DNA from 2 places in the Fusibacter sp. A1 genome. Region 2 is predicted to be linked to the other one. Evidence: a T-box and tRNA genes for the amino acid it is inferred to sense, from the RefSeq annotation. Region 2 holds a T-box; the other holds one or more tRNA genes.
What was found. A T-box is a leader RNA that pairs with one kind of tRNA and senses whether it is charged. The one in region 2 lies ahead of argS (arginine--tRNA ligase), so its partner is inferred to be a tRNA-Arg.
Positions count from the first base shown of each region.

Region 1: it encodes a tRNA-Arg, which carries the amino acid that the T-box ahead of argS (arginine--tRNA ligase) is inferred to sense. The anticodon was not compared.

Region 1 covers NZ_QQWI01000010.1:78,483-94,434, forward strand. Annotated here, with positions in the region: gene DWB64_RS14570 (aminopeptidase) at 1-293, shown strand, start outside; gene ligA (NAD-dependent DNA ligase LigA) at 403-2,412, shown strand; gene DWB64_RS14580 (peptide ABC transporter substrate-binding protein) at 2,427-4,097, shown strand; gene DWB64_RS14585 (AIR synthase family protein) at 4,108-5,091, shown strand; gene DWB64_RS14590 (N-acetylmuramoyl-L-alanine amidase) at 5,177-7,258, shown strand; gene DWB64_RS14595 (ATP-binding protein) at 7,332-7,760, shown strand; gene DWB64_RS14600 (STAS domain-containing protein) at 7,745-8,050, shown strand; gene DWB64_RS14605 (PP2C family protein-serine/threonine phosphatase) at 8,070-9,236, shown strand; gene rph (ribonuclease PH) at 9,383-10,102, shown strand; gene DWB64_RS14615 (XTP/dITP diphosphatase) at 10,102-10,698, shown strand; gene DWB64_RS14620 (YfcE family phosphodiesterase) at 10,695-11,174, shown strand; tRNA gene DWB64_RS14625 (tRNA-Pro) at 11,302-11,378, shown strand; tRNA gene DWB64_RS14630 (tRNA-Gly) at 11,394-11,467, shown strand; tRNA gene DWB64_RS14635 (tRNA-Arg) at 11,486-11,562, shown strand; tRNA gene DWB64_RS14640 (tRNA-His) at 11,570-11,645, shown strand; tRNA gene DWB64_RS14645 (tRNA-Gln) at 11,654-11,728, shown strand; tRNA gene DWB64_RS14650 (tRNA-Lys) at 11,732-11,807, shown strand; tRNA gene DWB64_RS14655 (tRNA-Lys) at 12,178-12,253, shown strand; gene DWB64_RS14660 (NUDIX domain-containing protein) at 12,507-12,959, shown strand; tRNA gene DWB64_RS14665 (tRNA-Arg) at 13,179-13,255, shown strand; gene DWB64_RS14670 (hypothetical protein) at 13,329-14,999, shown strand.
Region 2 covers NZ_QQWI01000005.1:93,988-109,939, reverse strand. Annotated here, with positions in the region: gene DWB64_RS08075 (efflux RND transporter periplasmic adaptor subunit) at 1-1,040, opposite strand, end outside; gene DWB64_RS08070 (YfhO family protein) at 1,368-4,016, opposite strand; gene DWB64_RS08065 (B12-binding domain-containing radical SAM protein) at 4,207-5,478, opposite strand; gene pulA (type I pullulanase) at 5,648-8,734, opposite strand; gene argS (arginine--tRNA ligase) at 8,847-10,547, opposite strand; T-box leader at 10,589-10,815, opposite strand; gene DWB64_RS08050 (rhomboid family intramembrane serine protease) at 10,855-11,646, opposite strand; gene DWB64_RS08045 (endonuclease MutS2) at 11,709-14,096, opposite strand; gene DWB64_RS08040 (U32 family peptidase) at 14,108-15,952, opposite strand, start outside.

The sequences.
Region 1 (15,952 bases), on a different contig from region 2:
TAGGAGAAGTGGCGCTCGTTCCGCATAGTTCTCCGATTTCGAAGTCTGGTCTTATTTTCTCGAATACCCTGTTTGACGAGAACGCTTCCTGTCATTTCGCTCTTGGCAAAGCCTATCCATACGCGATGAAAGATGGAACGACACTGACAAGTGAGGTGCTTGAGGAACGCGGAGCGAACTCCTCGTTGATCCATGTGGACTTCATGATCGGCGGACCGGAGCTTGAGATCGTAGGATATACCACGAACGGCGATGGAATTACACTCTTTAGAAACGGTGAATGGACATTTTAATTGATAATCAGACCTGATTGCTACAGCGCATCAGGTCTTTTTTTGGTATAATCAAACTAGTGCTTAAAAATTTAATCCATACTGGATCGCATGATAGAAAGGAAGTTTTATGTCACTTGAAAGGTATTTGGACTTAATCGGAATCATAGAGGAACATAATCATAATTACCATGTCCTGGACAAACCTGCGATCAGCGATTATGATTACGATCAGCTGATGAATGAACTGCTCGCCATCGAGGCGGAGCACCCCGAGTTTACAGTGGATTACTCCCCTTCTAAAAGGGTGGGCGGTAAGCCGCTTTCTTCGTTTAAACAGGTACAGCACACGGTAAGGCTCTTGAGCCTTGAAAATACCTATAACCTATCGGATCTTGTCGCGTTTGAAGAACGTGTGAAAAAAGAAGATGTCAACGCGAACGCGTTTGTCCTTGAATATAAGATTGACGGACTATCCGTTGCGATCACCTACGAGAAGGGCCTGCTTGTGAGGGCTGCCACTAGAGGCGACGGAAGCATCGGTGAGGATGTCACAAAAAACGTCAAAACCATCCGTTCGGTTCCCTTAAAACTGTCTCAGCCTTTGAGCATGACGGTGCGGGGCGAGGTGTTCATCGGCAAAAATGACTTTGTAGCGATGAATGAGAGACAAGAAAACCTAGGTCTGCAGACGTTCGCCAATCCAAGAAACGCGGCGGCCGGTTCACTCAGACAGCTTGATTCGAAAGTCGCAGCGGCGAGACCGCTTGATATTTTCGTGTTCGGTATCTTAGATGGTGTACCCGAAACGGTGTCTTCCCACAGCGAGGCGCTTACCCTACTAAGTGATCTTGGATTCAAGACATCGAGGTTTATTGTAGTAAATTCCGCAAAGCAGGCCCATGACGAGATAGTCACAATCGAAGAAAAGACTAGACACGACCTTGCCTTTGACATTGACGGCATGGTGCTTAAAGTAGACGATCTGCAGGTGCAGCATAACCTGGGGGAGAGGACTAGGACACCCAAATGGGCTGTCGCCTATAAATTCAAAGCCGAACAGGTACGCACAAAAGTGGTGGCGATCAAGGCTCAGGTCGGCCGTACGGGTGCAATCACACCTAGAGCGGAGTTTGAACCAGTATTCGTAGCCGGTTCGACCATCACCTATGCGACGCTCCATAATCAGGATTTCATCGATGAAAAGGACATCCGTATCGGAGACACGGTCGTTATCGAAAAGGCGGGCGATGTGATTCCAGCAGTCGTCGAAGTCGTAAAAGACTTGAGAACAGGTGGAGAAGAAGTCTATACACTGCCTTCAACATGCCCTATCTGCCAAACTCAAACCGTCAGAGAAGAGGGCGAAGTGGTCCTTAAGTGCCCGAATCCCACATGTCCTGCAAAAGATAAGAGGGGTATCACCCATTTCGTTTCAAAGCCAGCGATGAATATCGATGGTCTTGGAGAGTCGGTGGTCGAGTTGCTGCTCGATGAGGGACTCATCAGAGACTACGCCGATCTGTACCGCCTAGAAGATAAGAAAGAGCTGCTTTTAGGTCTTGAGAGAATGGGCGATAAGCGTGTAGAAAACCTACTAAAGGCGATTGAGGATTCAAAATCGAACGGCTTGGATCAATTGCTTTCAGGACTTGGGATACCCCTTGTTGGTTCAAAAGCCGCACGAACCTTGGCAAAAACCTTTAAAAGCCTTGACCAGCTGATGCTTGCTGAGATTGAAGTACTGACAGAAGTCGAAGAAATCGGTGAAAAAATGGCGTCGAGCGTGCATCAGTTCTTCAGGGACCCGATGCAAAAAGAAAAGATCGATAAGTTGATCGCGGCTGGTGTGAATACGACCTACGCCCAGGAAGAAATGATCGCCGACAGACTTGAGTTTGAAAATGAGATTGTGGTATTGACTGGCAAATTGACTGTCTTCGGTCGTACCGAAGCAGGTAAGATAATAGAAGCACTTGGTGGAAAAGTCAGCTCAAGCGTGAGTGCCAAAACCACGCTGCTTGTGGCGGGTGAAAGTGCGGGGTCAAAACTTGTGAAAGCCGAATCGTTGGGAATCAAAGTGATCGACGAAGACACGTTTGTCAAACGACTCGAGGATGCAGGATATAAGCCCGCATAAATGGAGGAACCGATGTGAAGAAAATCATAATGGTGCTGACGATACTGTCCGCGGTGATGCTTCTTATGGCGTGTTCGCCGGAGTCCAAGACAGAATCAAATGGCGAAAGCGAGGAAGTTCCGATTTCAAGCGCTGTAAACCGTGAAAGTAAGACAGAAGTGATATCGAGTATTCAGAATATCGACTGGAACCTGGGGGCTCAACCGACCTCCCTTGATCCCCAACTGACGACCGACCCCTATGGACAGCAGGTGATCAGCCAGCTTTATGAGGGACTGTTCAGGTATGACGGCGATGAACTGGTTTTGGGACTGTGCGAAAGCTACACACTGTCTGCCGACGGTCTGGTCTATACCTTTGTCCTTAAGGATACGGAGTGGGACGACGGTTCTACCTTGACCGCGTACGATTTTGAATATGCCTGGCGAAGGGCGATCAACCCTTTAAATAACAGTGGGAACGCCCAGTATTTCAAGGTCATCGAGGGTGTCGACGAATACATGACAACCGGTACGGGGCTTCAAAAGGTGGGCATCAAGGCGATAGGAAGTTCGATTCTCGAAGTTAGGCTGGAGGCCGAGCTTGAAGGGTTCATGCACCGGCTGACCTTGCCATGCTTCATGCCTGTCAAAAACTATAGTGTCGAAGAAGGCGTTGCTCCCTGGTACACCGATTTGACAAGACTTGCTACCAACGGGCCCTTTAAGCTGGTAGAAGTGAATTACGGATTAAGCTACGTGCTTCATGATAACACTAGGTATCATATGGCTGATCAGGTCAAGCTGAACAGCATCGTCGTTGGAATGGTCGTCGACGATAATGCCATGTACCTCAAATTCAGGGGCAACTCGTTTACAGTGATCGATGTGGTCTTACCCGAGATCATTGACGAGCTTGAGGACAAGAATGCAGATTATCATATCAAAAACAATAATTCGCTCATCTTTGTGGCGATGAATCAAAAAAATAGACACTTGAGCGATGCAGGGGTCAGAGAGGCCTTGTCGCTTGCGATCGATAGGACAGCACTTTCGATCATCGCACAGCCGCTAAGCGAATCACCTGCCACAGGCATGGTACCGACAGGTGTGACGGATTCGGTGGGCAACCTATTTAGAAACGTGGCAGGAGATTATGATATCAACGTTGAAGAGGCGCAGCTCACTAGGATAAAGGCTCTTTTTGAGAACGGCGGACATGATGGGGAGAACCTGCCGCCCCTTAAGCTTGTCTATCCGGTTGGAGCCTTGCACTCTGAAGTGGTGGATTATCTTGCGATGATGTGGAAAGAAAATTTGGATGTCGATGTTCGCATCACCCAAATGTCATGGGTAGATTATCAGAATGCGTTAGCCATCGGAGATTATGATCTTGCGCTTGTAGACTGGCGTTTTCCACTGGATGACCCCCTGATGATTCTGAGTAGGCTTATGGCTGATGGAGAATACAATGTCGGAAACTGGAAAAGCGTTCGATACGATCACCTGATCAGCACTGCGAACACATTAGCTGATTTTAAGAGGGACGCCCTTATCTATGAGTCCGAAAGGATACTGATGGATCAGGTCGCTATTATCCCACTGTATTACGGAAGAGACAATTACTTAGTCAAAGAGACGTTAAAAGGATGGTCGAAAACACCAAGCGGATATTGGAATTTTAGCCGTGCTTATATGATTCAATAAGGAGAAAAGCATGATTGGTAAATTGACATCGAATCAATTGAAAGAAATGGTGTTTAAGCATCTTACTTATAGAAGGCCCGAAGTGCTGATAAGACCAGCGGTAGGGGAAGACTGCGCCGCAGTTGATTTTGGTGAGGAAGTGCTTATCATATCGACCGACCCGATCACGGGCACTGCTTCAGAAGTCGGAAAATTGGCGGTGAACATCAACCTGAACGATATCGCATCCAACGGTGTTGCACCTTTTGGACTGATGTTGACGGTGCTTGCTCCGGTAGGCACGACCCTTGAAGAGATAGAAATGGTCATGTCGCAGGCTGCGATAGAGGCCGAGAAGAACCAGGTGGAGATCATGGGCGGGCACACCGAAATCACAGATGCGGTCAACAGGATCGTCGTTTCTGCGGTGGCAATCGGGAAACAACCGAAAAGTGAGCTGATAAAGACGAGTGACATCGCTCTTGATGATGTGATCATCATGACAAAAACAGTAGGACTGGAAGGCACGGGGATCATCGCTTTTGAAAAAGAAGCCGAATTGACAACGCAGTTCGGTCCAGAGATGGTCGCAGATGCAAAAAAACTGCTCGATCAGACCAGTGTGGTAAAAGAAGGCGTACTTGCAGGTAAGTTTAAGATCCATGGCATGCATGATGTGACAGAAGGCGGACTCCTAGGCGCTATTTGGGAACTGTGTGACGCGTCGGGGCTAGGCTGCATCATCGACACGGCATCCATCCCCATACAATCGTCAACCGCACTGATCTGCGACCACTACGATATCGATCCACTCAGGCTGATCTCGAGCGGCTCCTTGATTATCATCGCCTGCGAAGAAACAGCTGAAAGCCTGTTGAAAAAGTTTGATGAAGAGGGAGTCGACGCTCAAGTGATCGGTAAGATCATCGACGATGCGTGCCTCATAGACGATGAAGGCGAACTATTCGAAATTCCGCCTCCAGAAGGGGACGCGCTATATGACGTTTTGGGATGATTTGTTTACAAATTGATGACTTTGCACACAAGTCGGACCAACTACGATACGATGGGGTAAAGTTAAGTTTAAAGAGGAGACGACAATGAGACGGATAATTACGATGATGCTGGTCTTGTGCCTGGTGATGGGGACTGTACCGATATCTTTCGCATCAAAATTTTTAGAATATGACGAGGTGCTTTTAACAGATACCTTATCCAGTACGGAAAAAGCCTATAAGACGGTAAGCGTCATGCTCGGTGGCGAGGATATCATCACCGACGTGCCTGCGATTCTATACAATTTGAACGGCAAGGACAGGACCCTTGTACCGGTTAGGGTGATCAGCGAAAGTCTAGGAGCCGATGTTGCGTGGAACGGCGATAAGAAGCAAGTGACCATTACCTATAACAGCAAGAAGATCGTACTGACGATCGACAGCGCCAAGGCCCTGGTGAATGGAAAATCATATACCCTGCCGGACGGTGTTCCAGCCAAACTGATGGCATATCAGGGTACCAATAGAACGCTTGTGCCTGCGAGATTTGTTTCTGAACAATTGGGACTCGATGTGGGCTGGATAGGCGATACAAGAACCGTGCTGCTCAATAAGAACAAACAGTCTGTGACGGGTATCAGCTATGACGGTACGGGTAAGTTTCAGGAAGTGCTGATCCATACGACCGGACCTGTGGATGTGTCCTCCTTCTATCTTGATGGGGGAACAGTTGGAGTGAACAACAAACTGGTGCTGGATATTCCAAACGCCGCTTTCAATTTTAGTGACAAGACCAAGGTGGACTCGAAAGGGGTTTCCTATCTTGGTATCCACGAGCGATACCTGACCAGCGTCAGGGCGTCTCAATTTCAAGTCACACCCATTCCGACGACTCGAGTGGTCATCGATATGGACGAAAAAAAGGGCTACGAGATCATAAAAGAGAACAACAAAATACGAATTCAATTCATCAATACGGTAAAGGATATTCGTACACAGGAGGTATTCAACGCGCAATCGGTCATCATCAAAACCGGAGAAGCGCCTGCCTATAATGTGGATACATGGAACGGAAAAGTCATTATCGATGTGGTCAACTCAAAAATGAAGTATGCGAGTGATGCCGGTTCGATTGTTCCTGTGAATAAGGGAGGTATCGAATCCTACAGCTATTCACAGCTGGATGCGACCGAATTTTATGGTGCGAATGCTGTCGTTTCAAGAGTTGTGGTGACACTTGACGATCCCACGAAAATTGATAATGTCTATGTGGAAGATGTAGACAATGAAATCTATGTCTATGTGGCGGGGAATCCGCTGAACAACTTTACTTACGGAAAAGACAGTATCGCAACTTCAAAGTTGACGCTGACAGGAATAAACGAAGTGGACTATCAGACGGTCTACCTGGAAGACGAGCATACTCTGATGCTGTTCATACCGCAAACATTCACCTATCTTAATGATTTTGATATGAAGCCTAATGACCATATCATGCATAGTATCGATGTGAAGCTCGTAAACGGTGTTTATACGGTAACGATGGTGCTGAATGAAGCTACTGATTTTGTAAAAAGTGAAACATCCGGCAAAAGCATTGCCTTTAACTTTGTGAATGAAGGGCTTAAGGAACTCAACAACACCAATAAGCTGATCGTTATCGACGCAGGTCACGGCGGTAAGGACCCCGGAGCTGTCAGTCCGATCGATAAGACAAAAGAGAAGGATCTTGTTCTAAAGGCCACACTGCTGCTCGGAAAGCAGCTGGAAGGACTCGGGTTCAAAGTCTATTATACGCGCGATTATGACACCTATGTCGGCTTGTACGACAGGGCTTCTATCGCAAACGAACTTGGTGCGGACGCATTCGTTTCAATCCATGTCAACGCGGCGCAAAATTCAAGTGCCTCAGGCGTTGAAATGCTTTATGTCGATGACAGTCGAAACTCCAAAGTCATGGCGACCTTGCTTCAAAGTGAGCTGGTCAAAGCGACTGGCGCTAAGAGTAGAGGGGTTATCGAACGATCAAAGCTTGTGGTGATCAGAGAAACACTGATGCCTGCTGTACTTGCTGAAATCGGATTCCTTACAAATGCGAACGAACTCAGAAGCTTAAACGACGATACCTATCTCGATTCTATCGTCGAAGGTCTGATGAAGGGTTTAGTCCGTTACTTGGAAGATTAATGTGTAAGCTGGTCTTATTGGGGTATTTCTCTGATATAGGCCAGCTTATTTTACTTTTAAGGAGCGGATCGATATGGTCATCTATCAAAACAAAATTGAATCAACGTTTGTTGCTGTCGATGGCGCTGTACATAGGATTATCGACGCCTTAAAAGATAAGTGTGGGCTGGATAACAAGACAGTTCTTTTTAAAATTAGTTTTATGCTGAGGGAAATGCTCAATAACGCTGTAGAGCACGGTAACGAGTTTGACAAAAATAAAATGGTGTCTTGTGAAGTGGATTGCTCCCAAAAAGGGCTATCCTTTGTTATTTCGGATGAAGGGGAAGGAATCGACTTCACCTGTAATCCGTTTCACATAGCTGACGACAAACTACTCAGAGAGCGAAACCGAGGATACATGACCATTCAGGAAATGGCATTCGGTGTGATGATCGAAGGCAATAAGGTGACGGTTACGCTTGAATTAGATCAGGAGGCTGAACGATGGAAAAGCATGTAGATGGAACAAGTGTCAGACTAGTACTCAACGACGATTTAACTGCAAACAACGTACCGGTGTTCAACGACGAGGTAGATGACAATCTAAAAAACAGTAACTCGATGGACGAACTAGTACTTGATCTAGTAAATACGGAAAATATCGATTCGGTTGGCGTCACCTTTGTCATAGGACTATATAAGCGCGTAAAGGATGAAGGCAAATTGTTCAGAGTGGTCGGAGCAAGCCAAGACGTTCAAAGTCTTTTCAAATTAATGAAACTAGATCAATTCTTCGAAATGGAAGCTTAACGAAATAGGAAGTGTTGTTATGGCATATTGTGTTCTGATCGCAGACGACGCGACGATGAACCGCGTCTTAGTCAAAAAAATACTCTCTCAAAGTCTGGATAACCTTGAATTCGTAGAAGCGATAAATGGTCAAGAGGTCATGGACATACTTGAACATACTACCGTGGATTTGATTATCCTAGATCTTATCATGCCCGTAATCGATGGATATCAAGTGCTTAAGCTCATTAAAAAGAATCCTAAGATAAGCGACATACCGGTTATCGTCAATTCCGCCATAACCGAGATCAAGTCGATTGAGAATACGCTCAAAGAGGGTGCGATCGACTATTTTACAAAACCGCTGTCCCCAAACGACATGAAAATCATCTTGCCCCTCAAGGCAAAAAACGCGCTTTTAGTGTATGAACAGACAAGGACCATCGCAGAACTTAACCGAAAAATCAACGATGAACTTAAAAATGCGAACACCTTCGCCAATATCATGTTGCCAAAATCCCGAATGTTAAGTGAGGTCGAGCTATTTATCAAGTACCATCCATCCCTTGGCATCGGAGGCGACTTTTTCGATTGTGTCGAAATTGACGGCAAAACGCATTTTATGATTGCGGATGTCACCGGCCACGGCATAGCGGCAGGGATGGCTTCTTCAATGGTTAAGATCCTATATCGAAAAAGCATTGAAAAACCGGGTATCAAACCCCATGAGATTCTTGAAGACATCAATCATTCCGTGTTCGAGATCTTTGATTTCTCTGGACACCTGAATTATTTTGTCTTTACCGCATTTGTCGGGTGTATTGAAAACGGAGTATTGTCCTTTGCCAATGCAGGTCAGCCTTATCCGCTGATCTACCACCATGCGAAGCAGGAGTTCGAGGAAATCAGAGAAAACGGTTTTCTTGTGGGAATGATGGATGACGTCACATTTGAGACAAAAGAGATAAAAGTCGCGGCAGGCGATCTGATCTTCTTATATACCGACGGATTGTTCTGTTCTGGTGATAAGGGTGATTTTACAGGCTGGGAAAAAGTCCTCTCGCTTTCAAGAAGGCTAAAGCATTCCCTTGACACCCAACCTGATGATTTCTTAGAAGAGATATTCTATGCTTTTCACATGATACACAAGTCGCATCAGTCCGAATTCACTGACGATGTCGCTCTGATGCTCATGAAAATCAAGTGAACAGAAAGGTTTATACATATTTTAATGACCTGAGGTTCAAGAGTAATTCTTGAACCTCATTTTTATGAGTCTATGGTAGAATAGTAAGAGGCTTAACAGCAAAGGAGCCATAAAACCGCGAAGGATACGAACTAAAGGAGAAATCAATGAATAGATTCGATGGAAGAATAAATGACGAACTTAGACCGGTGACGATAACAAGAGGGTATACGAAGCATCCTAGAGGATCTGTCCTGATCGCGATGGGAGACACAAAAGTGCTGTGCACCGCTACGGTCGAAGAAAAAGTGCCACCGTTTTTAAAGGGGCAAGGAAAGGGTTGGGTAACAGCCGAATACAGCATGCTTCCTTCTTCAACACACACTAGAAAAATCCGTGAATCCAGCCGTGGAAAAGTAGATGGCCGTACCATGGAAATTCAACGTCTGATCGGTAGAAGCCTTCGCTCGGTAGTGAACCTGGAACTACTTGGAGAGAGAACGATATGGATCGACTGTGACGTTTTGCAGGCAGACGGAGGCACAAGAACAGCTGCGATCACAGGCGGATTCGTCGCACTTAAGGATGCCGTCAACAGCTTGATAGCAGATGGACTACTTGAGATAAGCCCCATTACCAGTCAACTTGCCGCAATCAGCGTGGGCATCGTAAACGAACAGCCGATGCTAGACCTATGCTACGTTGAAGACTCATCGGCAGCGGTTGATATGAATGTGATCATGAATCATTTGGGTGAGGTGGTCGAACTACAAGGCACCGGTGAGGAAAGACCTTATACAAGAAAAGAACTTAATGCCCTATATGACTTGGCTGAAAAAGGAATTGCAGAACTGATTGAAGCTCAAAACAGGGCTTTGGAGGAATAATGAAGCAGATACTAATGGCAACACAGAATAAAAACAAACTCAAAGAAGTGCGTGAGATGCTTGAACCCCTTGGAATAACGGTCCTATCGATGGATGATGTCGATTTGGGAGAAGTAGACGTTATAGAAGACGGTGACACATTCGAACACAATGCCTTGAAAAAGGCGAAGGAAATAGCCGTGCTTGCGAACACTCCGGTGCTTGCTGACGATTCAGGCCTTATGGTAGACGCTCTCGGTGGTGCGCCAGGGGTCTATTCGGCGCGGTTCTCAGGGGTTGATGCGACGTCTAAGACGAATAACGACAAACTGCTTAAAGAGCTAGCTGACGTACCTAAAGAGGGCAGAGGAGCCAAGTTCGTCTGTGTCATGGCCTATGCCACACCACAAGGCGAGGCGTTCACTACAAGGGGCGAAGCGCACGGATTCATCATAGAAGAGCTAAAAGGCGAAGGCGGCTTCGGTTATGACCCGCTCTTTTATGTGACAGAGTACGAGAAGACCTATGCCGAACTGGGACCGGTCATAAAAAATAAGATTTCGCATAGGGCCAAGGCGCTGACTTTGATGAAGAAAGAACTAGAGGTGCGTGCATGAGGTATCTGATTCTGTCAGATTCCCATGGCTCTGAAGAACATATCTCCCTTTTGGACAAGGAACTGGATTCAGTGGATGCGGTGATTCATCTGGGAGATCATGCCGAGGATATTCACTACCTTTCACAAAATCCTAACCTGATTTTCTATGTCATCAGAGGGAACTGCGACAGCAAAGATTTTGGAAAATCAGAGATTTTGATTGAAGACCATGGAAAAAAGGTATTGATGACACATGGGCATCGCTACAATGTAAAAATAAATTTGATGAATTTATGCTATAAAGGCGAAGAAATTGGAGCGGATATCGTTCTTTTTGGACATACTCATTTTCCCATGACAGAAGATTTAAATGGCATGTGGCTCCATAATCCGGGCAGTTTGACCTTTCCAATGCCCGGAAGCGCCCGAGGATATTCAATAATGAAAATCGACGAAAGCGGAGTTGAGATCGTTAGACACGAGCTATTGGAATAACTACAAGATAGATGGAATGTTCAGACACTTCGGTGAATTCGAGTATCGTAAAAAAACGAAAAAAACTTAGGAAAAAGCGTTGACGAAAGGGTACTTTGTGTAATATAATTATTTTCGTCAGCTAAGACGGAGTGTAGCGCAGCTTGGTAGCGCACCTGGTTTGGGACCAGGGGGTCGAAGGTTCGAATCCTTTCACTCCGACCATTTTTCCTCTTAACTGCGGGTGTAGCTCAATGGTAGAGCTCCAGCCTTCCAAGCTGGCCACGTGGGTTCGATTCCCATCACCCGCTCCATTTTTACTTTTTACATCTGTGCCAATAGCTCAGCTGGATAGAGCAACGGCCTTCTAAGCCGTAGGTCCGGGGTTCGAATCCCTGTTGGCACGCCAATATGTGGCGATTGTAGTCAAGTGGTTAAGACACAGGATTGTGACTCCTGCATGCGTGGGTTCAAATCCCATCAGTCGCCCCATTATCCTTTGGGGATTCGCCAAGCGGTAAGGCACCGCCCTTTGACGGCGGCATTCACAGGTTCAAATCCTGTATCCCCAGCCAAGTGGTCCATTAGCTCAGTCGGTAGAGCATCTGACTTTTAATCAGGGTGTCCCGCGTTCGAGTCGCGGATGGATCACCAAGCAATAAAAAAGACAACTCATACGAGTTGTCTTTTTTTATTGCAATGATATTTGTTTGTGCCAAACATCACGAATGTTTCTTATTCGTGAATCCTGAAAGTGAACGTATTTTGTTCACGGAGGATGGAAATCCCAAATCGTGAATCTAAATAGATATAAAAGTCATCAACTGCCATATTAACCAAGATAGATCATTCGCATTTAAATCGACTTCTCAACAACTCCCAATTTCCCTGTTTACCCCCATCATTTACAGGGTATCAGACCCATGAAATAGTCAGAATAATGAATTACTTAAAAACCCTTTACAAACAGGTTTATATATAGTACTATAGCATAGTTGTCGTAACGAGGCAGCACAATAAACTTGGTCCATTAGCTCAGTCGGTAGAGCATCTGACTTTTAATCAGGGTGTCCCGCGTTCGAGTCGCGGATGGATCACCAAGCAATAAAAAAGACAACTCATTGCGAGTTGTCTTTTTTTATTGCAATGATATTTGTTTGTGCAAACATCACGAATGTATTTTATTCGTGAATCCTGAAAGTGAACGTATTTTGTTCACGGAGGATAATATGTCCTTTATTCCCGAATCTGTAAGTAGATAGAATTCTTTTATTACTCATAAACCTCGTAATCCAATTGATATGTTAAAATAGTAATTACGTACACACCCAACCCCAAAGGAGCCCACCAAAAATGAAGATCCACTTCCGACCACTTGGAACATTCAAGACAAACGGATATCTATACGCTGTGACAGTGGCGTTTAAAGGCGATAAGCTAGTCCTGGTACATCATAAGGACAGAAACACCTACGAGCTGCCAGGCGGCACTAGAGAGCCAGGAGAAGACATCAACGATACAGGGTCTAGGGAACTGATAGAAGAATCGGGTGCGAAAGACTTTATCATAGAGCCTTTTTGCGATTACGGCGTCGAAAGAGACGGTGAAATCTCAACTGGAAGACTATTCAAAGCCCAAATCAGCACATTTGACGAGCAGCTCCAACACGAAATGGAACAAGTGAGCCTCTTCGACGAGCTCCCACCAAACCTAACCTACCCAGAAATCATCACAGCCCTGGTAAACACAGTGAAAACCATTCAAAATACAGAAAACATTCATATAACCACTTCACAAGAAGTGTAAATTGAGTTAGAATGGACTAGTACTATTCAGTAGTACAAAAAATTCAATACGCGGTATTAGCTCAGCTGGATAGAGTAGTAGGCTTCGTCTACGAATTCTTTCCATTCGTAGCGCCCCACCGGCAAGGATAACGTATTTTGTTATTCCGAAGAGGTGCCTAACCTCTTATGTGAGAAGCAAAATTAGAAAAAAGTAAATTTGAATCATACAATCATATATGCGGTATTAGCTCAGCTGGATAGAGTAGTAGGCTTCGAACCTATTGGTCGGGGGTTCGAATCCCTCATGCCGCACCACATTTAAGAGAGTCACGTCAACGTTTATAGCGTTTGAAGTGACTCTTTTCATTTTACAGGAAAAGGAGATCGCATGAGGTATAAAGTAAGTACTATGGTATTAATTGTTTCAACATTACTTGTTGGTTGCGCAAGTAATCTGCATAATCCCAATGAAACACTAACTACAGAATCTCAAAAAAATCAGACTACTCCGATTACTACTGTACTAGAAACAGAGGTTGAATCTGAAAATCCAGTAGAAACTTCATCTAACAAGAACGAAAACATCACCTCAAATCTGCTTGATTCAAATAAGATAAAAGTCGGAGAACAAGGTTTAAACTTTACAACGTCTAGAGAGGAAGTATTTAAACTATTAGGTGAGCCATTGAAGAGTGAAAAAGCAATGGGAGTTGTAGTATATGACTTTGATGGTTTACGACTTGCTTTTATTGAAGAAGAATTAGCCTTTATTAATATATATAAGTCTTTATATCAGGCTCCATATCAGATTGAAGTTGGGGAGAGTATAATTGATATAAGTAAAAAATATGGATTACCTCTGGAGCTAGTCACATTGGGAGCAACTGATTTGACAGCTGATGACGAATTGGCAACTATGATCCGCAATCATAACAGCTCGGTCTATGAGTTCATTATTGATGATACATATAGGTTTATTGCTCATATAGACGTGGATTCCTTAAAATCGGATTATTTCGAAATTGGACGTTTGGAAGCACGAAAGGAATTTAAAGTAGTTGAATTGGATGATTTTAGTAAGGACATCAAAGAAATCTCTGAAAAGTATGGCTATCCAGATGATGTGTATATTAGTGGAGATAGTGGTCTTATTTTAAGCTATACTAAGCCGTATGATAACATAACTATGCTAAATGATTATGTCTTAAAATCAAACGAATTGTACTTAATTGATGATTGGATATGCCCCAAAGGAATTAAAGCTGGTACTTCAGTAAAAGCAGTTTTGAATATTCTCTATGATCAGAATACGCTTTTAGACTATGGAATTACAAGTGAAATGAATAATAGTGAAATTATTACTTTAATTACTGAAAATAACGCCTATGGTATTCTTTCTTTTGATGAGGCTGAATATAGTGGAAGTTATCGATTTAATAATGACGGCGATGTTGACTCCCTAGTGATTTCGAGGAAATGGATAATTGACTATGAGGTACCTTTGACTGATGAGGAATTTGAGGTTCCTGAATATGATAAAGATAAGTTTATGGATTCGAGTGAGATGTATTTTTCAAATATTGGCATAGGTTCGACTAGAGAAGACGTTTTTCAGACTCTTGGAAATCCAATCTATAATCAAATTGGATTTGATGATTTTCTAGGAAAGTATCAGATATGTGGGTTTGAGAAAGGAGAAGCTTATTTTGATATATTATCAAATCTAAGTGATTTATCAGATGGCTGGGTGTATACACTTGTCGTCTGGGATCCTAGTTTAATTGGGCCAAGGGGATTGAAAATTGGTGAATCTATAAATAGAATACTTGAATTATTCCCAACCTTTGAAGTTGATGATATAACAAGCTTGAATGAAGAAGCAAAGATATATTCATTAGACGATTCAAATTCTTACGAGCTCGGAATCTGGGCTTCACCTGAAGAAGATGACTCCACCTCGGGAATTATTGTCGTTAGAATAAAGTGGATTGATACTTTTATCATTTTTTATGAAAAGGGAATTATAACAAAAATGGCATTAGATACAATGCTAAACTAATTAAGTCTAAACAACATCCTTCGATTAGGTTTTTACTTGAATACATAAATTGCGATAAAAAAATGAGGATTACACGCAAGTAGGACTGGTCATTAGACTGGTCCGTTTCTTTATGCCCATATGGATTCGAAGCATCGGTTGTAGGTAAATCAAATCCAAATGCCATATTATTTATGACAGGCGTTAGCTTGTTGGTGACGAACCATTAAATTCCGATTTGTCATGTCGAATTAATGTCTGTATAATTCTCGACATGGTATTTTATGGTATTATAGAAGTAGAGCAATGGAATGAACAACTCCCCCAAAAAGGATATATTATCACTAGCTAACTAACGTTCACATCTTGTCACCATTAAGCGTAAGCTGTGCTTATGGTTTTAAGAAAGGATACCCATGAGTAAAAAAACGTTACTTGCTATAGCATCAATTCTCTTATTTGCTACTATAGTCATTTACATCAACACTCCGAAAATGTATGTTAGGTCTTTTGAAACACTTGAAAGTCTAAATGCCGCAAACACGCCTTACCAATTTAGTACGTTTAATAGTCAAATTAAAATCAGCTCAATAGACTATTACGATGATTCGTTTACTTCGCCTTATGTAAAGTTCAAATGTACGATAGATGGGTCCTGTCTTCAGTACATTGTAGGCGGTAATTTTACTGTAGACTCAGAAGGTACAGAGGTGCGGTATAAGAATTCAACCTACGTACTATATGCCCATAATGATTACACTAACAGTTCTCTCTTCAATGGACAGTACATTGTAAAGTGGGTTAACAAACTGAATACAATAAATTCTCCGGTAGGTGGCATCGTTTATAGTTATTTGGTTTTCGATACTCCTTATGATACAAATGAAATCTTGAGTCTTACAGACTTGTTTGAATAACTTAAGCAAACTCAGCAAACTAAAATGAAGTAATGTATCCCAATCCAATAAAAATCA
Region 2 (15,952 bases):
CCTACAGGTACCATAAGTAGAACTCTAGTCTCTTCGGTGATCACAAGCGTCTCTACCTCAAGTCCAAAGGCAAGGTTCGCAGCGGATTCAGGCAGATCGATCTCAACAGTCTGCCGGTTCTCTCTAACACCAAGCTCCGACAAGGTTACAAAAGCCTTTGGATAAACAAAGTCAACTTTTAGGTCACCAATGTCGAGGCCAAGGTTAAGGTCCTTAACCACCGCCTTGGCATCAGGTCTGATATTGATTGCGTCCTCCACCATAAAGTCAACCAGAACGACCTTTTCAGTAGGGTCCTGAATCTCAATGATCATGATGCCAGGAGCAGGAATATCCCCTACGAAGGTATTCAGTTCTGTGACAATTCCGTCGACATCGGCATAAATGACATAATCCTCTCTCCTGTTTTGGAGAGATTCAAGCGTTAAATGAAGCACCTCAAGTTCCGCCTCGTATCGTTCCCTAATATTTTTCGAAACACCTTTTGCAAGCTGATTATAGGTGTTTTGCGCGATTTTCAGGCTGCTCTGAAGCTGTTCCACATTATTCACGACCTGCTCAAGCTCCGCAAGAGATGCCACACCGCTATTGTAAAGGGCTTCAGTTCTCTGCTTCGTCTTTGTCGCTGTTTCAATCAAGTTTTTAATTCTAGCCACTTCCACACTGGCACTGCTGACACTCTCTGAAGCCGTACCAGACACAGCCTCATCGTAGGCGGCACTCAAGGCTTCCATCTGCTTTTCAACCTTTTGCATCTCAAGATCAAGAGAATCCTCATACTTGACGAGCAACTCGCCCTTTTTAACAGAAGCTCCAAGCGTCAAAGTCATTTCCTCGACACGCATAAGACCACTTCCGAAATACCTTCTGATGTTTTCAGAACTGATCCTTCCCGTATCCTGAACGTATTTCTCGACTTCAGTGCGTTTCACTTCAACCGTATTGTACTTCTCTCCGATGTTGCCTGTGGTTAAAAAGTAGAATATGCCCCCTCCTATTGCCGCTAATGCAACAAATGCAATGATCAGTTTAGTTTTCATGTTGACCTCCAATTTCAGCTGGACTGCCGTATCACTACTGGTTTAACACAAAACTGCGTTAAAAACCCATCCGATTATACTTAGTTATTACCCATTCCTGTTTTAAATACCCACTTTAGATAACTATCAGCATGCAGCAGAATATCTTCAGTATAGTTTCACCAAAAGAGGATACGAAGGCACATTACAAGTTTCTCGCAGTTCTGCTAAAGAACCAAAAAAGTTTGAGTAACTTTCTTACTCAAACTAATTGTTGCATCTTGTGAATATGTCAAAAAATATGGTCCAAAACCAAACAGCGATTATATTCCCTACGTTTACACGCTCTCAATTATCAAGTTCTTCAAGTGATACGACAAGTTCCACCCCTTCATTGGCTTTGTGCGAAAGCAAATGCCTCATGAAAAAGAGAAACCCAATCATTGATAACAAAGATATTATACCACCTTCCAATAATCCTGGTACCCAATATGACATTTCTACAGTATGTTTACCCGCAGGCATTATTAAACCGATCAAGTAATTGTCAATTATTATTGGCTTTACAACTTCACCATCTATCTTAACTCTCCACCCCTCATCCGCTGGTACCGATGTATAAAGTATTCCTGATTTTCTTGCATCTATTGTAAAGTTCAAACTTGATTCGTCATAATGAATGTTCTGAGCAGGAGTTTCCATTAACTTATTAAACGCCCCTTCTAAGGCCTCTAGGTTGTATTTGTATAGATGAATCCCGTATAGGCCAAGATTAATATTATCTACCTCTATTGATATATTTACAGGTACTCCTTCATCTTGTTCACCAAGGTAGATATACTGATTAAATGAAATATCCTCTGTGTGAACTTCCTCACCTATGGTAACGGTTATCTTGCCCGCTCTAAAATTATCATCAAGATATAAATATTCCCCGTCCCTTGGTGAATAGACATAATTAAACACGATTGGTTGACTTTGATCCACCCTTGTATAGTAATTGGATTCCCAAGCTAACTCAGTGTCAACTTCTGCATTTACAACCTCAGTCGTATCAAACTCAATTCTCTCAAAAACATCTTCTTCGATATCTGCCAAATATCTAATCAATTTATTTTGATTTTCAAGATGGTAGAGCTCTGAGGTCTGGAGATTAAATTTTGATTTATGCATCATAAACGCTACCGGAAGAACCCTATTGTTCTTATAGACAGTTGTTGTTCCAATATGATAAATCTTTTCAAAGTAAGGCGCATCAAAAACGCCATCTCTTTTCGTTATATACTTAATTCCCATCAAAGAATTAAACACAGGTGAGTAGGGTTCATAAAATATACTACTTTTATTATAGCCATAATTTCCATTACCATATTTCTTGAAAAACTCGTAAGCATCCCCGCGCATCATGGAAGTATACATGGTAATCCCTTTGTATTGATATAACTGAGAGGGGTTAAATGTCCACATATCAGCCATCTCCATTCGATAGAATTCTTCTTCATCATCATATAAGTTTCTTATAATGCTCATTGACTCATTATTCCGATTATATAATTCAATACCACTAGTATGTCCATCTCTTTCCAATAGATCAGGAGTTATACGCGTTTGATTCGTAATAATGAGTAGAGCGATAAGTAGTTGCACACTCTTTTTTTTGTTGTTGAATATGAAGAACCTGCTAGACAGGAATAGGATCACAAAAAGAGTAATTATCACTGCCGTCATCAAGACAGATTTAGCTTGTATTTTTAAACTCTCACGTATTTCATGGAATATGCTCAGTACAATTATGCTATTTATGTAGATAATGATCAGTACCCTTGTTTCGATGTATGACATATGCTCAATTACTTCATACGCTAGTATTAGAACTAAAAAGGAAAAAACAAAAGACCATCTCCCAACAAAATTATCTGGGATATGGAATCCGTGCCACACATAGTCGAGCACATTTAAGTTGAGAGAAAGATACAAAACTAAAAGCAAGGCTGCGTGTGCAACCCTTTCCTTCAACTTAATATTCCTTAAAGTAAAATAAATAGGTATGCAAATCAAAATTAAAGTACCACTATAAATATTGGGAATCCCACTTTGATTCGTCAGTTCAGTATAAGGCAGTAGATGACTTAAGTAATCTACTGCAGAGTCATAAAACCGCATAGGTTTTGGGAATCCACCTGTTCCCTGAATCGTTTGATTCACCGCTATCACTACTGGAAGAATCATAAAAGCATTCAATCCACCTGAAATTAATGATGAAACACCAAAAATCTTTACTTTTGCTTTCACTTCGTTCAGGTCGAATTGTTCCAAATTGATAACCATGAGAACCACAAAGTATAATGCTATAAATATTGAAACACTGAAAGCGATATAGAAGTTCGTATAAATGGTTAGTGTTAATGTCCCAATATAAAACAAGACCTTGTTCTCACGTACAAGTCTTGTCAATCCTACTACTAACAAGGGTAATAATACATATGAATCTTGCCACATCGGTTGATGAATGTAGGCCAAGGCATAGGATGATAAGGCATATGTAATAGCTACAGCTACCATTGCAGCATTGACTTTTTTGTACTTGTCATTGAGAAAGAATAAAAAAGTGACAGAAGCCAAACCATACCTAAGAAGAATGATATAATCAACGGCCTGAATCAAATAATCACGTTGAACAAGTAAAAGAAGTGCATTTAAAGGACTTGCAGTGTAATAGACGTTTTGGGCATATATATTATTCCCCATCGCACCATTCCAAGTATGAGCATTTGATATAAAGTTCAGTTTATTGAAGTGTTTCTGAGACATCATTGGGAAATACTGTGCCCAAAAATCAAAGGAAAGAAGCGACTTATCTCCAAAAGGATAAACCTCCAAACGATTGAATGCAATCAAGATAATAGCTATAGGAATTAAAAAAGCCATAAAGTAGAATAGAACCAGCTTTCTCTTACTGAAAAAGAAACGTTTAAACTTGAATAATAACCTTTCCACCCTATCACCCCCATGGTTATTTTTGCTCTTTCTATGAACTGTGAGGCCACACTAAATCAATCTATGGATTATACATGAACATCTTGTAAACAACCTCTACCCTTCAAATCAGACTCCTAAACACAGCGGTGACATTCCAATACTAATACATGGTCTATCGCTTAGTATGAATCTCCAATGATAATTGAACTCACCTAGAAATCTTATATCCAATATTGATAATCAGATTATGAATTATATTGGTTTTTGACACTTTAAGCCGCTTTATGATTGACCCAAAGGAGTAGAATTTTTTCCTAAACCACATGAAACCTTCCAGTAGTTCCTCTTCAGTCATATTTTTTGGTAGATAAGTCACTCTGGTTTTGGCATTGTAGTGGCTCCAGTCTACGTCTTTTAGTCTGCCCTCGTCCAATAATTTCTTATGAAGCGGAGTCCGTGGAAAGGGTGTCAATATGCTGACTGTGGCTCCATCGATGCCTAGGTTCTCGCATGCTTCAAGCGTTCTTTTAAAAACGTCCTTGTCATCCGTGTCAAAGCCGAAGATGATGCCAGCCTGTATCGCAATGCCCGCATTGTGGATTTTTTTAATAATTGCTTCGTAATCTTCGACTCGGTTAAAGGTCTTGTTCACACTAGTTAGTCCTTGGGTAGAAAATGATTCTATCCCTAAAAACAAGTACATACATCCGGATTCCTTGGCGAGTTTTAATAGTGAATCATCAATGCAGGTATCTAGCGTGACTTGTGCCGCCCACTTCTTATTAAGCTTTATAAGTTCGACCATCAGCTTTTTTGCATGGTCGGTGTCACCCCAGAAGTCGTCGTCCCAAAAAACAAAATACTTGCTTTTGATGTGTTCAATTTCTTTAATGACTTCATCAATCGGCCGCGTTCTGTATTCCTTGCAGTAGATCTGCTTAAGATTGCAGTACGCACAGTGGTGTGTACAGCCCCTTGAAGCGAAGACCGCACCTTTTGTCAGATAGCGTCCTGTGATCAGGTCCCTTCTTGCATCCGGAATCTTGCTCAGCGAAGGGGTCTCAGTGCATTCATAAGATTCTTTTGCCCTGTCATGATAAAAATCGTTTAAAAACCTAGGCCAGATTTCTTCTCCTTCACCAATTAAGATGAAATCGCAGTACTGCTGAGCTTCAAACGGCAGCAATGTGGCATGCGGTCCACCAAGCACTATTTTGCTTCCATTCCCCATCAGTCGCCTAGCCATTTCATAACAGTGTATGGCATTGGGTGTATTTACAGTTATGGCTATCAGGTCAAACGTCTTCTCATATGGAATTTTTTGATTGTATTCATCCACCAATGTGATCTCATATTGGTCTTCATCGACATATGCAGCTAGATAGGGCATTGTGAGTTGAACAAAATTATTGAACTGCCTTTTTCTAAAAGCGTTGATTTCCTTATTTTCTGGTGTTATCATCAGTAGTTTTTTCTTCATGCTGCTCCCTATTAGTGGCTCATAGAATGCCTTGCCATCAATACTATTTTACTAAAAATCCATGCTTCCAACTCTATTTAAGATAAACTTAATATAATTCCTCTCTTGACAAAACGCGTAAAAAGACCTCAGAATCACTCCTGAGGTCTTAATTATGTCTAATTATTTCCTAATTCTTCTTATTCTTTCTTACCCACCAAACGCCTGCTACAGCAGCGATCATAAGTAGTCCGACGTTGATGTAGATCGCCGTATTATCCTCTTCTTCTGGAATCGGCTCACCATCTGATGGTAACTCTTCTGTTTCATCCTCCTGAATTATCTGAGGCTTTAACACCTCTTGTGATGTCAGTACGACCATGCCGATGGCAGGAACATCGATCGCGTTAAAGGATTCGTTCATCGGTTTTTTGTCGATATCGCTTCCGTAGACATCCATCGACCATTTACCTGCAGGTAAGTCTATGGATACAGGCGTCCTATTCGCGTTATACGCGACAAAGATCGTGCCAGCCACGTCTCCACCCGCGTGATCTGTGATCAGAAAAGCGACTACGTTTTTCTCTTCAAGCGGTAAAGCTTCAGTACCGTAAAAGACGACGTGTTCTCTTACTAGATCCGCATCGCCAAGGCTGAATGCGGGGTGTTCTTTTCTAAAGGCAATCATCGACTTATAGAACTCATACACGTCCTTGTACTTGTCTTTGTCGTTCCAGTTTAGCTGGTTGACTGCATCTGGTGATTTGTAGGAGTTGGCATCACCATCTTTTGTACGCATGAAATCCACGCCAGCGTGTAAAAACGGTAATCCCTGCGAGGTTAGGACGATTCCATTGGCGAGCATCTGCATGGACTTTAACTCGTCCTCTGTCGCATCAGGAAGGGTAGCCGCCAGTTTGTCCCTAAGTGTCAAGTTGTCATGTGCCGACACGTAGTTGACGGATTGCAGCGGTGAGCTGGCATAAGGCACCTTTGCATACATTACGGCCATGTTGTTGATCTGATCGTGCTGGATGGCACCGACCACACCGAATTTAACGCTTTCTTCAAAACCTTTCCCGCCGTTGACAAAGCCGGGTTCAGTATCTGTAAACACATGACCCTTTATACCGTCTCTGACATCGTCGTTGAACACACCGATCTTAGGTGCTGATTCGGCATTGACCTTTACAAGCCTCATAGATTCTAAAAGCGGTGTGCTTCCGCCAGTCCAGCCTTCTCCGTAGACAAGAATGGAATCGTCAATATTCATTAGATTGTCAGCCACTAGATTCATGGTCTCTATATCGTGAAGCCCCATCAGGTCGAACCTGAATCCGTCCAGATGGTAGGTGTTTGTCCAGTAGGCTGTGGAATCGATGATGAACTTTCTCATCATCGCACGTTCCGATGCGGTTTCATTGCCGCAACCCGAACCGTTTGAGAATGTGCCTGCGACGCTTCTATAATAATAGCCGGGCACGATCTTTTCAAAGTTCGATCCGGTGCTGAGCGCGGTATGGTTGTAGACCACATCCATAATGATTCTGATATCCTTATTGTGAAGCGCCTGTACCATGCTTTTTAACTCTTTCACCCTTACCACACCGTCATAGGCGTTTGTGGCATAGGTTCCTTCCGGAGCATTGTAGTTCTTCGGGTCATAACCCCAGTTAAAGCCCGCATCAAAGCCTTTTGTCTCGTCCAGGCTGTTGTAGTCAAAGATAGGTAACAGCTGAAGGTGGGTGATTCCAAGATCGACCAAATGGTCAAGGCCTGTGGCGTCACCAAATTTCGTTGCCGTTCCTGTTTCAGTCAGTCCTACAAACTTTCCCTTTTGCTTGATGTCGGAGCTGTCACTGGAAGACAAATCCCTGATGTGCGCCTCATAAACGATGGCATCGTCTTTTGACACTATCGCAGGACGCTTGTCATCCTGCCAGTTCTCCGGTTCCGCACGTTTTTGGTCGATCACCATACCCCTGTCGCCGTTGACGCCTACCGCCTGCGCGTAAGGGTCCACCGCTTCGTTTGTGCTTGTGCCGACTGTTACAGAATACGTATAGTAGATGCCGTGCATGTCACCGGGCACCGCAGCAAGCCATGTTCCCTTCAACCCCTTTTCAAGAGGAATGGATTCGATCAGATCGTCGTTGTGACCTGACTGGTAAAGATTTAAGCGTACTTGTTGAGCCGTAGGAGCCCAAAGTACGAATTCTGTCTGCTCACTGTCATAAAGCGCTCCTAGCGCTCCGTCGTACTCGAACTGCTCGTTAAAGGCGTCTGTGTCGAACAGCGATGTCGTATTCGTGTCACTTACCTGATACTCGTTTAGGAGCACGGTATAGGCGCTACCCATATCGATTGGCGAACCGACCTCAAGCAGCAATTTCTGGTCAGCAGACCTTAGCGCCGATAGTATATCCAAGTTGTTTCCAAAATGGTCCGTCACTTGAGGCTTTAGCGTGCTGACATCCTCAGGCAGTAGGATCGACGTCTCCAGCTCAAGAAGGTTGAAGTCCGTCCACTGAGCCTTCATCACCTTAGGGGTCGTGTCGATTTTGCTTAGGTCATAATAGATTTTCTCGTCAGCCTGCACCAGGAAGGCTTCTAGAATTCCCTCTTCGTTAGTCTTGGCTATCTTCAAGTAACGGTCTTCTTCGATATCCTTTGCTTCCCATTCGCCGAATCGAACGATGATTCCGATCTGACTAAGATCCTTGGTGCCCGGGATGGTCACATCCGCATAGACGCCAAAATCGTCACTGCCTGTAAAGGGATAAGCGGCACCTTCTCCGCCTTCCGGCCACATCCAAAGGTTCCACCCGTCATAGGCCTTGTCGTATCTGTGGTAGTGGACGCGCACTAGTGTCTGTTCTGATCCCACGACGATATCGCCAGTCGTGGTTTCAGATGCAGTATATCCCTTAACGCCGCTTGTTATGTAGATGTTGGTCTCTTTTGTCACATCGATGAACTGATCGGCATCGACGTCTTTCTTTTCCCATTCGCCGAATCGAATGATGTAGCCGTATTTTTGCGCATCCGTATCGATTTCAGTAGTAAAATAGGCTCCGTCTTCGTCGGCGCCTTCAAATTCGTAGGCTTTTCCTTCTCCACCTTCCGCCCATAACCATACTGTCCAGCCCTCGTAATCGGCTTCGGGTCGCAGGTAGTGGATGGTGAGCGTTTCATCCCCGTCAGCAAAGACAGGTTGAGCAGGTATAAAGCTTACAAGCATTGCAATAACTAAAATCCATGTTAAATATCGTTTCATCGTTTCCCCCTTGTGGTTTAATCTAGTACTATTATAACCGATAGTGCAACCGTTTGCACTAGGAATAAAAAAAAGCTCGAGCACCTGCTCGAACTTTTAATCTTATCTTTCATTACATCTTTTCTGGCGCGCTGATACCGATAAGGTAAAGGGCGTTTTTGATTGTCTGCTTTGTCGCCTTTACTAGGGATAGTCTGGCAAGTTTTAGCGCCTCATCTTCTACGTTGATATGGTTGACTTGATAGAACTTGTTGAAATCCTGTGCAAGACCTACCACATATCTAGTCACTCTTGACGGCTCGTTGGCTTCCATCGCATCGATAACGCTTTGTGGGAACTGATAAAGTGAACGAATCAGCGCGTTCGATGCTTCATCAGACAGCAGGCTGTAATCGACAGGCTTAGACGCATCGACTGTACCGGCTTTTTCAATAAGCGTGTTCGCTCTTGCATGGGCATACTGAACATATGGTCCCGTCTCGCCTTCAAATGCCATCGCTTTAGACCAAGAGAAGGTATAGTCCTTGATACGGTTGTTAAACAGCTCCTGGAAGACAACAGCGCCTATACCGATCTCTTTAGCGACCTCTTCCTTGTTATCTAGGGTCGGGTTCTTCTCGTCGATGACTTCTAGTGCCATTTGAGTCGCCTTTTTAAGCACATCCTCAAGGAAGACCACTCTGCCTTTTCTGGTTGACAGCGTTCCTTCTTCTAGTGAGACCATACCGAAGTTGACGTGGATACAATCCTTTGCATAGTCCTGCTTCATCAATTCAAGCACCTTGAACCACTGTTTAAAGTGAAGGTCCTGTTGGTAGGCTACCACATAGATATTCTTGTAAAAATCATAAGTTCTTTTTCTGTAGATGGCAGCTGCAAGGTCTCTAGTCATGTAGAGCGTTGAGCCGTCCTTTTTAGTGATCAGGGCTGGTGGCATACCGTAGGGTTCAAGATCTACGATTTCTGCGCCGTCTGATTTTTTAAGCACCTTGTTGCTTCTAAGGATATCAAGCACTTCATCCATCTTGTCCGAATAGAAGGATTCGCCTGCTAAAGAGTCAAACTCGACGCCAAGCATCTTGTACACTCTCATAAACTCTTTTAAAGACACTTCTCTGAACCATGTCCATAAAGCGACCGCTTCCTCATCTTTGTTTTCAAGTTTTGTAAACCACGCACGGGCTTCGTCATCCATTTCAGGTTTTGACTCCGCTTCATCATGGAATCTGATATAGATTTTCAGCAGTTCCGGTATCGGATCAGCCTCGATCGCATCTTTGTCGCCCCATAGCTTGTATGCGACAATCAGTTTACCGAACTGCGTGCCGTAGTCGCCCAGATGGTTGATCGAAACCGTGTCAAAGCCTAGCGCCTTGTAGATACGGTTAAGTGAATGACCGATCATCGTACTTCTGATATGTCCCATATGGAAAGGTTTTGCGATATTGATCGACGAATATTCGACGATGACTTTCTTTCCTTCACCCATGGTACTGTGACCGTAGTTTTCTCCCTGATTTTCAACCGCTTCAAGGACGACCTTCGCATAAATGGCAGGGCTGATCTTGAAGTTGATGTATCCGCCTGCAGGAGCCACCGACTCGAACAACTCGTCATTGAGCTGACCGGCAAGTTCTGTGGCGATCATCGGCGGCGCTTTTCTAAAGATCTTAGAAAGCTTGAAGCACGGAAAAGCATAATCACCCATGTCGTCATGTTTTGGAATTTCGAGCGTATCCACCAATTCTTCCACGGTCAAATCCGTAATGACTGTTGCCAATTTGTTCGCAATTTCATGTTTAAAAGATAACATATTTTCACTCTCCTCAAAAATATAAAAGACTCGTCTCTAAAATAAGAGACGAGTCAATACCCGCGTTACCACTCTCGTTGATGAAAAATCCATCCACTCAAACTCAATAATGGTGAGTTACCATTTGATCTACAATTTAAAACTTAAGTCCTAAACCGTTCAACCAAAAGCTCAGAAGTGCGCTTCAATTAAGTGCCGTAATGAGCTCACACCATCCTCATCTCGCTAAAACTTAAACCTAATCTACTCTCTTCATCAAAGCATTTTTTTATTCTTTTCAGTAAAACACTATACCATAAAATTAAAACTACTGCAAGCTTTCTATCAACTTTTGCAGTTCAGGACTGCTAGGATGAAGCGTGTAGCCTTCTATCAAGGCGGCGATCGCCTCATCGTTTTGCCCCTTAGACGCCAGATCGATCACTTTTACGTAGTAGTAGTTGGCAGATCCCGTATACTGGTTGTACTTGATCACAACAGAAGACGACATGGCGATGAAGATGCTCAAGAAGACGGCAAGTCCCTTTTTCATGTTGATCGGTTCCTTATTTATCCCAAGCAGGTGGGCTGCTCCAAAGCCTGCAAACAGTCCGCCCAGATGTCCGAGATTGTCGATACCCGGATTGACAAAGCCATAGACAAGGTTGATTCCTATCAGTAGCAGGAAGTCATACCCGAAGATCATACGGTAGGCGTCCTTGTTTCTAAAATATAGGTACAGGTGTGCTCCAAGAAGGCCGAAAATGGCTCCTGAGGCCCCAGCGGACAGGCTGTTGTTAAAGGCGAAACTAAGTGCTACACCACCAATGCCCGACAGCATGTAGATTGCGATGAACTTCACTTTGCCAAACAAGTGCTCAAGGGGCCTGCTTAAAATAAAGAGCGCGGCCATGTTGAACAGGATATGCATGAAATCCAGATGCAGGAACATCGCAGTTACAAATCTCCACCACTGTCCCTCGACGATATGGTAATTGAACTTGGCACCAAAATTAATCAGTGTCGTTGAGCTGATTGACGGATCTGTGATAAACATGATCACAAATACCAGTACATTGATTCCTATGATATACGGAGCTACATTCTTTTTTGTCATCATTCTTACCTCTCATAAAATGAGTTTACTAGGCAGTTATGAACAATACATGAACATATTCAGACCTATTTCAGCTCCACAATCGTTACACCCGCTCCACCTTCGCCGTATGCGCCAGGTCTTTGCGACTTGACATGAGGATGCTTTCGCATAAACTCCGTCAAGCCTTTCTTCAAGACGCCAGTTCCCACACCGTGGATGACTGTCACCTGTTCGAGGCTCGAAAGCATCGCGTTATCCAGATACTTGTCAAGCGCCATCATCGCCTCATCTAGGTTTTGGCCTCTAAGGTCCACTTCATTTCTTATCGATGTGCTTTTTATCGCACGTTCTCCCTTGGCCTTGCCTTTTGCAGGAGAATAGATGCTTTTTTTGATGGCAGCCTTTGGCTCCTCTATAGTACGTAAATCGTCTACCTTCACACTCATGCGCATGATGCCCACTTGCACCTGGACCATGTTCTTGTCATCCGGCAGCTCCACAATGGCGCCCTTTTGACCGAGCGTCGTGACCATAACGCTTTGACCGAGCTTAAAGGAATCTGGCACATCGCCGTTCATCTGGTCGCCGATCATCAGCCCTGTGTTCATCTGATCCGACTTCGACTTCAAATTTTTTCTGATTTCGTCGAGTCGCTTATTATCTATGTTGGTCGCCGACTTCATGGATCTGATCTCTTTGACCAAGGTGTCCGCTTCGTCTTTGGCTGCTTTCAATAAGCCTTTGGCTTCAAGCTTCGCTTCTCTTAGTACCTTGTCCCTTTGGTCCCTGATCTTATGCTCTGCCTTTTCCATACGTTCTTTTAATTTTTCAGCGTCCATCCTCAGTCTGATAGCCGTATCCCTATCCGATTCGGAGGCTTTACGATTTTCCTCGATAGCATGTAGGATCTCTTCAAATTCGATGCTGTCGTTATCGATAAAGTGGCCCGCACTCTCGATTATATGATGGTTTAAACCCAGCTTTCTGCTTATTTCAAATGCGTTTGATTTTCCTGGCACACCGATCAAAAGACGATAGGTCGGCGACAACGTCTCCACATCAAACTCCACCGACGCGTTTTCAAAACCTTCGTTGGTGAGCGCAAATTGTTTTAATTCAGAATAGTGGGTAGTTGCAACACTTAACGCTCCGCAGGCCTTTACATACTTCAATATGGCCATGGCTAGCGCCGCCCCCTCAGTTGGATCGGTACCGGCTCCGAGTTCGTCAAATAGAACCAGACAGTTAGGACTGACATGGTCCAGAATATCCACGATGTTGGTCATATGCGATGAGAAAGTCGACAGACTTTGCTCGATAGACTGTTCATCGCCGATATCCGCATAGACTGCGCTTAAAATCGGCATGGTGGTTCCGTGGTCGGCAGGAACGTGTAGTCCGCTCTGATACATAAGCGAAAACAGTCCGACCGTTTTTATCGTTACCGTCTTACCCCCGGTGTTGGGACCTGTGATCAGTAGGGATTCAAAACTGTCTCCCAGATAGAAGTTGGTCGGTACTACCTCATCGCTCGGTATAAGAGGATGTTTTCCGTTTTTGATTCTTATGTAGGGCGTCTCGCTTAACACAGGCTCGACCGCTCTCATCTTCACCGACAGCTTGGCTTTTGCAAAAACAAAATCCAAATGCACAAGCGCCTCATAGGTGCTTCTGATCGCATCGACATGCTCTGCCACCATGCCTGTCAGTTCTAAAAGAATTCTTTCGATTTCCCTTTGCTCGTCGATACCGAGTTCTCTGAGCTGATTGTTGAGTTCAACAATTTCCATCGGTTCGATATAAAAAGTGGCTCCACTTGCCGACTGGTCGTGCACTAGACCTTTGATATGCGACTTGTGCTCCGACTTGACAGGGATGACGAATCGGTCCTGTCTGATGGTCACAAGCGCATCTTGAAGGTATTTTTGCATCGAGTCCGAAGAAACGATCTTATCAAGCCTCGACCTTATTTGCGCATGCTTGCTGTCGATCGATTTTCTTATCTGCCTTAGCTTTGCCGATGCGTTGTCAGACATCTCCGTATCTGAAATAATACAACGCTCGATAGCTTCTTCTATAGTTTTAAACTCATACATCTGACCTGAATAGCCAAGCAATACTGGAATATCTAGTGTCTCATCAGGTTGCCTTTCGATGTATTTTTTTAACAGCCTCGCCGTCCTAAGGGTGTCGCCAATTTCAAGCAGCGACCTGTTAAAGAGTGTCGAACCGATGGATGCGATTTTCAAATACTCTTCAAGTTCCCCGATTCGGCCCATATGGATATTGCTGGATTTCAGAAGCACTCGCGACGCTTCTGTGGTTTCTGCCTGCCAGTTGACGACATCCTCCACCTCAGTCGACGGCATCAGCTCATCGACTGTTTTTTTCGCATGGTTTGAGACGCAGTACTCCCTGACCATGTTCTTTATTTTAGCGTACTCGAGTACGCGCAAACTTTTTTCATTCATCTGACTCACCTTTACTTAATCGGTTGCTCATATGCGTTTAATTTATCCAGTGTTAGGGGTTCGTGATTTAGAATTGCGTGGATGATCTGTTCTATCTGCACCTCTGTCTCATCGGTGAAGAAGACGCTTACAGGAATAGCATGTTCCATCCATAACTCGTTTCTTACAAGAGGCTGTTCTGTCAAATATTGAAGCACGCGGTTCGCACAGGTCACATGAAGCGTACCGTGGTTCTTCTGCCTTAGCGTAAAGTGCTCCTCACATGTTTTGCAGTCTTGACCCTTTTCTTTCATGGGGCAGGTTCTTGTATACATCACAGGGACCTTGCCGTAGGCAAAGGCTCTGCCGCCATACTTCTTAATCGATCGGATCACCTCGTCTGCCGTTAGCTCCACAGACCATGTGATATCCTCAATGCCAAGTTTCGATAGCTGGTAAAAAGCGTAGCCGTTCATCACCGTACTATGAAAATCATAAATCTTCGCATTACTGCACACCTCTTTGTGACCTATGTTCGATACACTGATCGCCCGTTCGTTCACAAGTTTGCTGATCATGTTGCTAAAGGGTCTTATCGCTTGACTTACAACCCCATCGTTTGCTGTAACCAGCGCCGGGTCATAAGAGAAAAGATCCACTTGCAATATTCCTTGTAAGCTATCGATCTGCTCCTGCGACGAAACGTAACAGTGCACCTTCTCGTTGAAAGAAGGTACGATTGTCTCTTGTGGGACATTCTCACCTAAAACTCGAAGGTATCGCATGCGGTGGATTCTTAAGAGTTCGTCGATCGCAAGGCGTCTAAGTTCGTTGACTACACTTTTTGGAATAAACAGCTCATGTTCAGACTCAAACTCGAAGTCCACCAGTTTAAAAGGTGTGCCTCCAAGTTTTTCAAGGTTCTGCCTAAGGCTTTCTTTATCTGCAGGCCTATTGTTGGCGATTTGCGCCTTTTCAGGGCTCGTAACCGATACCGATTCATGATATGCGCTCGCATGCAGAGTCATGTTCAGGTCATTATCAACCGTCAGTCTAAGTGCGAGCGGCATCTTCTTGGCACCGGCTTCAAGTCGGTCCTCTGTAAGTTTTGCAGACCGTGTCCTAAATACCACGCATCCCTTGCCGACTTTGCCGTTAAAATCTATTTCGACGTACTCCCCTTCTTCGGCTGATGTTTTCACACCTTCTTTAGTATATATGTTAAAGACCTCGATGCCTTTGGAATGATCGTCTATAATTATTTTTAATCCGTCGCCTTTGTAGATCGCGTTCTCCAGTTTAATCTTCAGTTTAAACTTCGATCTCGACTCCAGCGTCTTTCCTATATACTCACCCTTGTTCGTTCCAAGGTCGAAATTCAGTTTTTTTGAATCGTTTAACAGATGTCCGCCCGTATAGTCCCTGTTAAAGGCCTTGAACATCTTGTCTTTAAGCGTGTCAAGCAGTTCATCACCTACGCCGTCGATCGCGCTGCGATAAGCCTTTACCGTGTGATAGACGTAATCCGGGTGCCTCAATCTTCCCTCGATTTTAAAGCAAGCGATATCAAGCGCTTTTAAGGCATCGATTCCGTCAATCGTGCTCAAATCCTTCATACTCATCGCATAGTTGGGGTTGCTGCCGTCCAGACTATACTTGAGCCTGCAGGGTTGGGCGCATTGCCCTCTGTTTCCACTGCGGCCTCCTTGTACACTGCTTAAGAGACACTGGCCCGAATAACCGTAACACAAGGCGCCATGCACAAAAACCTCGAGCTCGATCCCTTCAACACCAAGCATTTCCTTCACCACACTAAGAGGCGTTTCTCTTGCTACGACCACTCTTGAAAGACCAAGGGCTTTTGCAGCCTTTACACC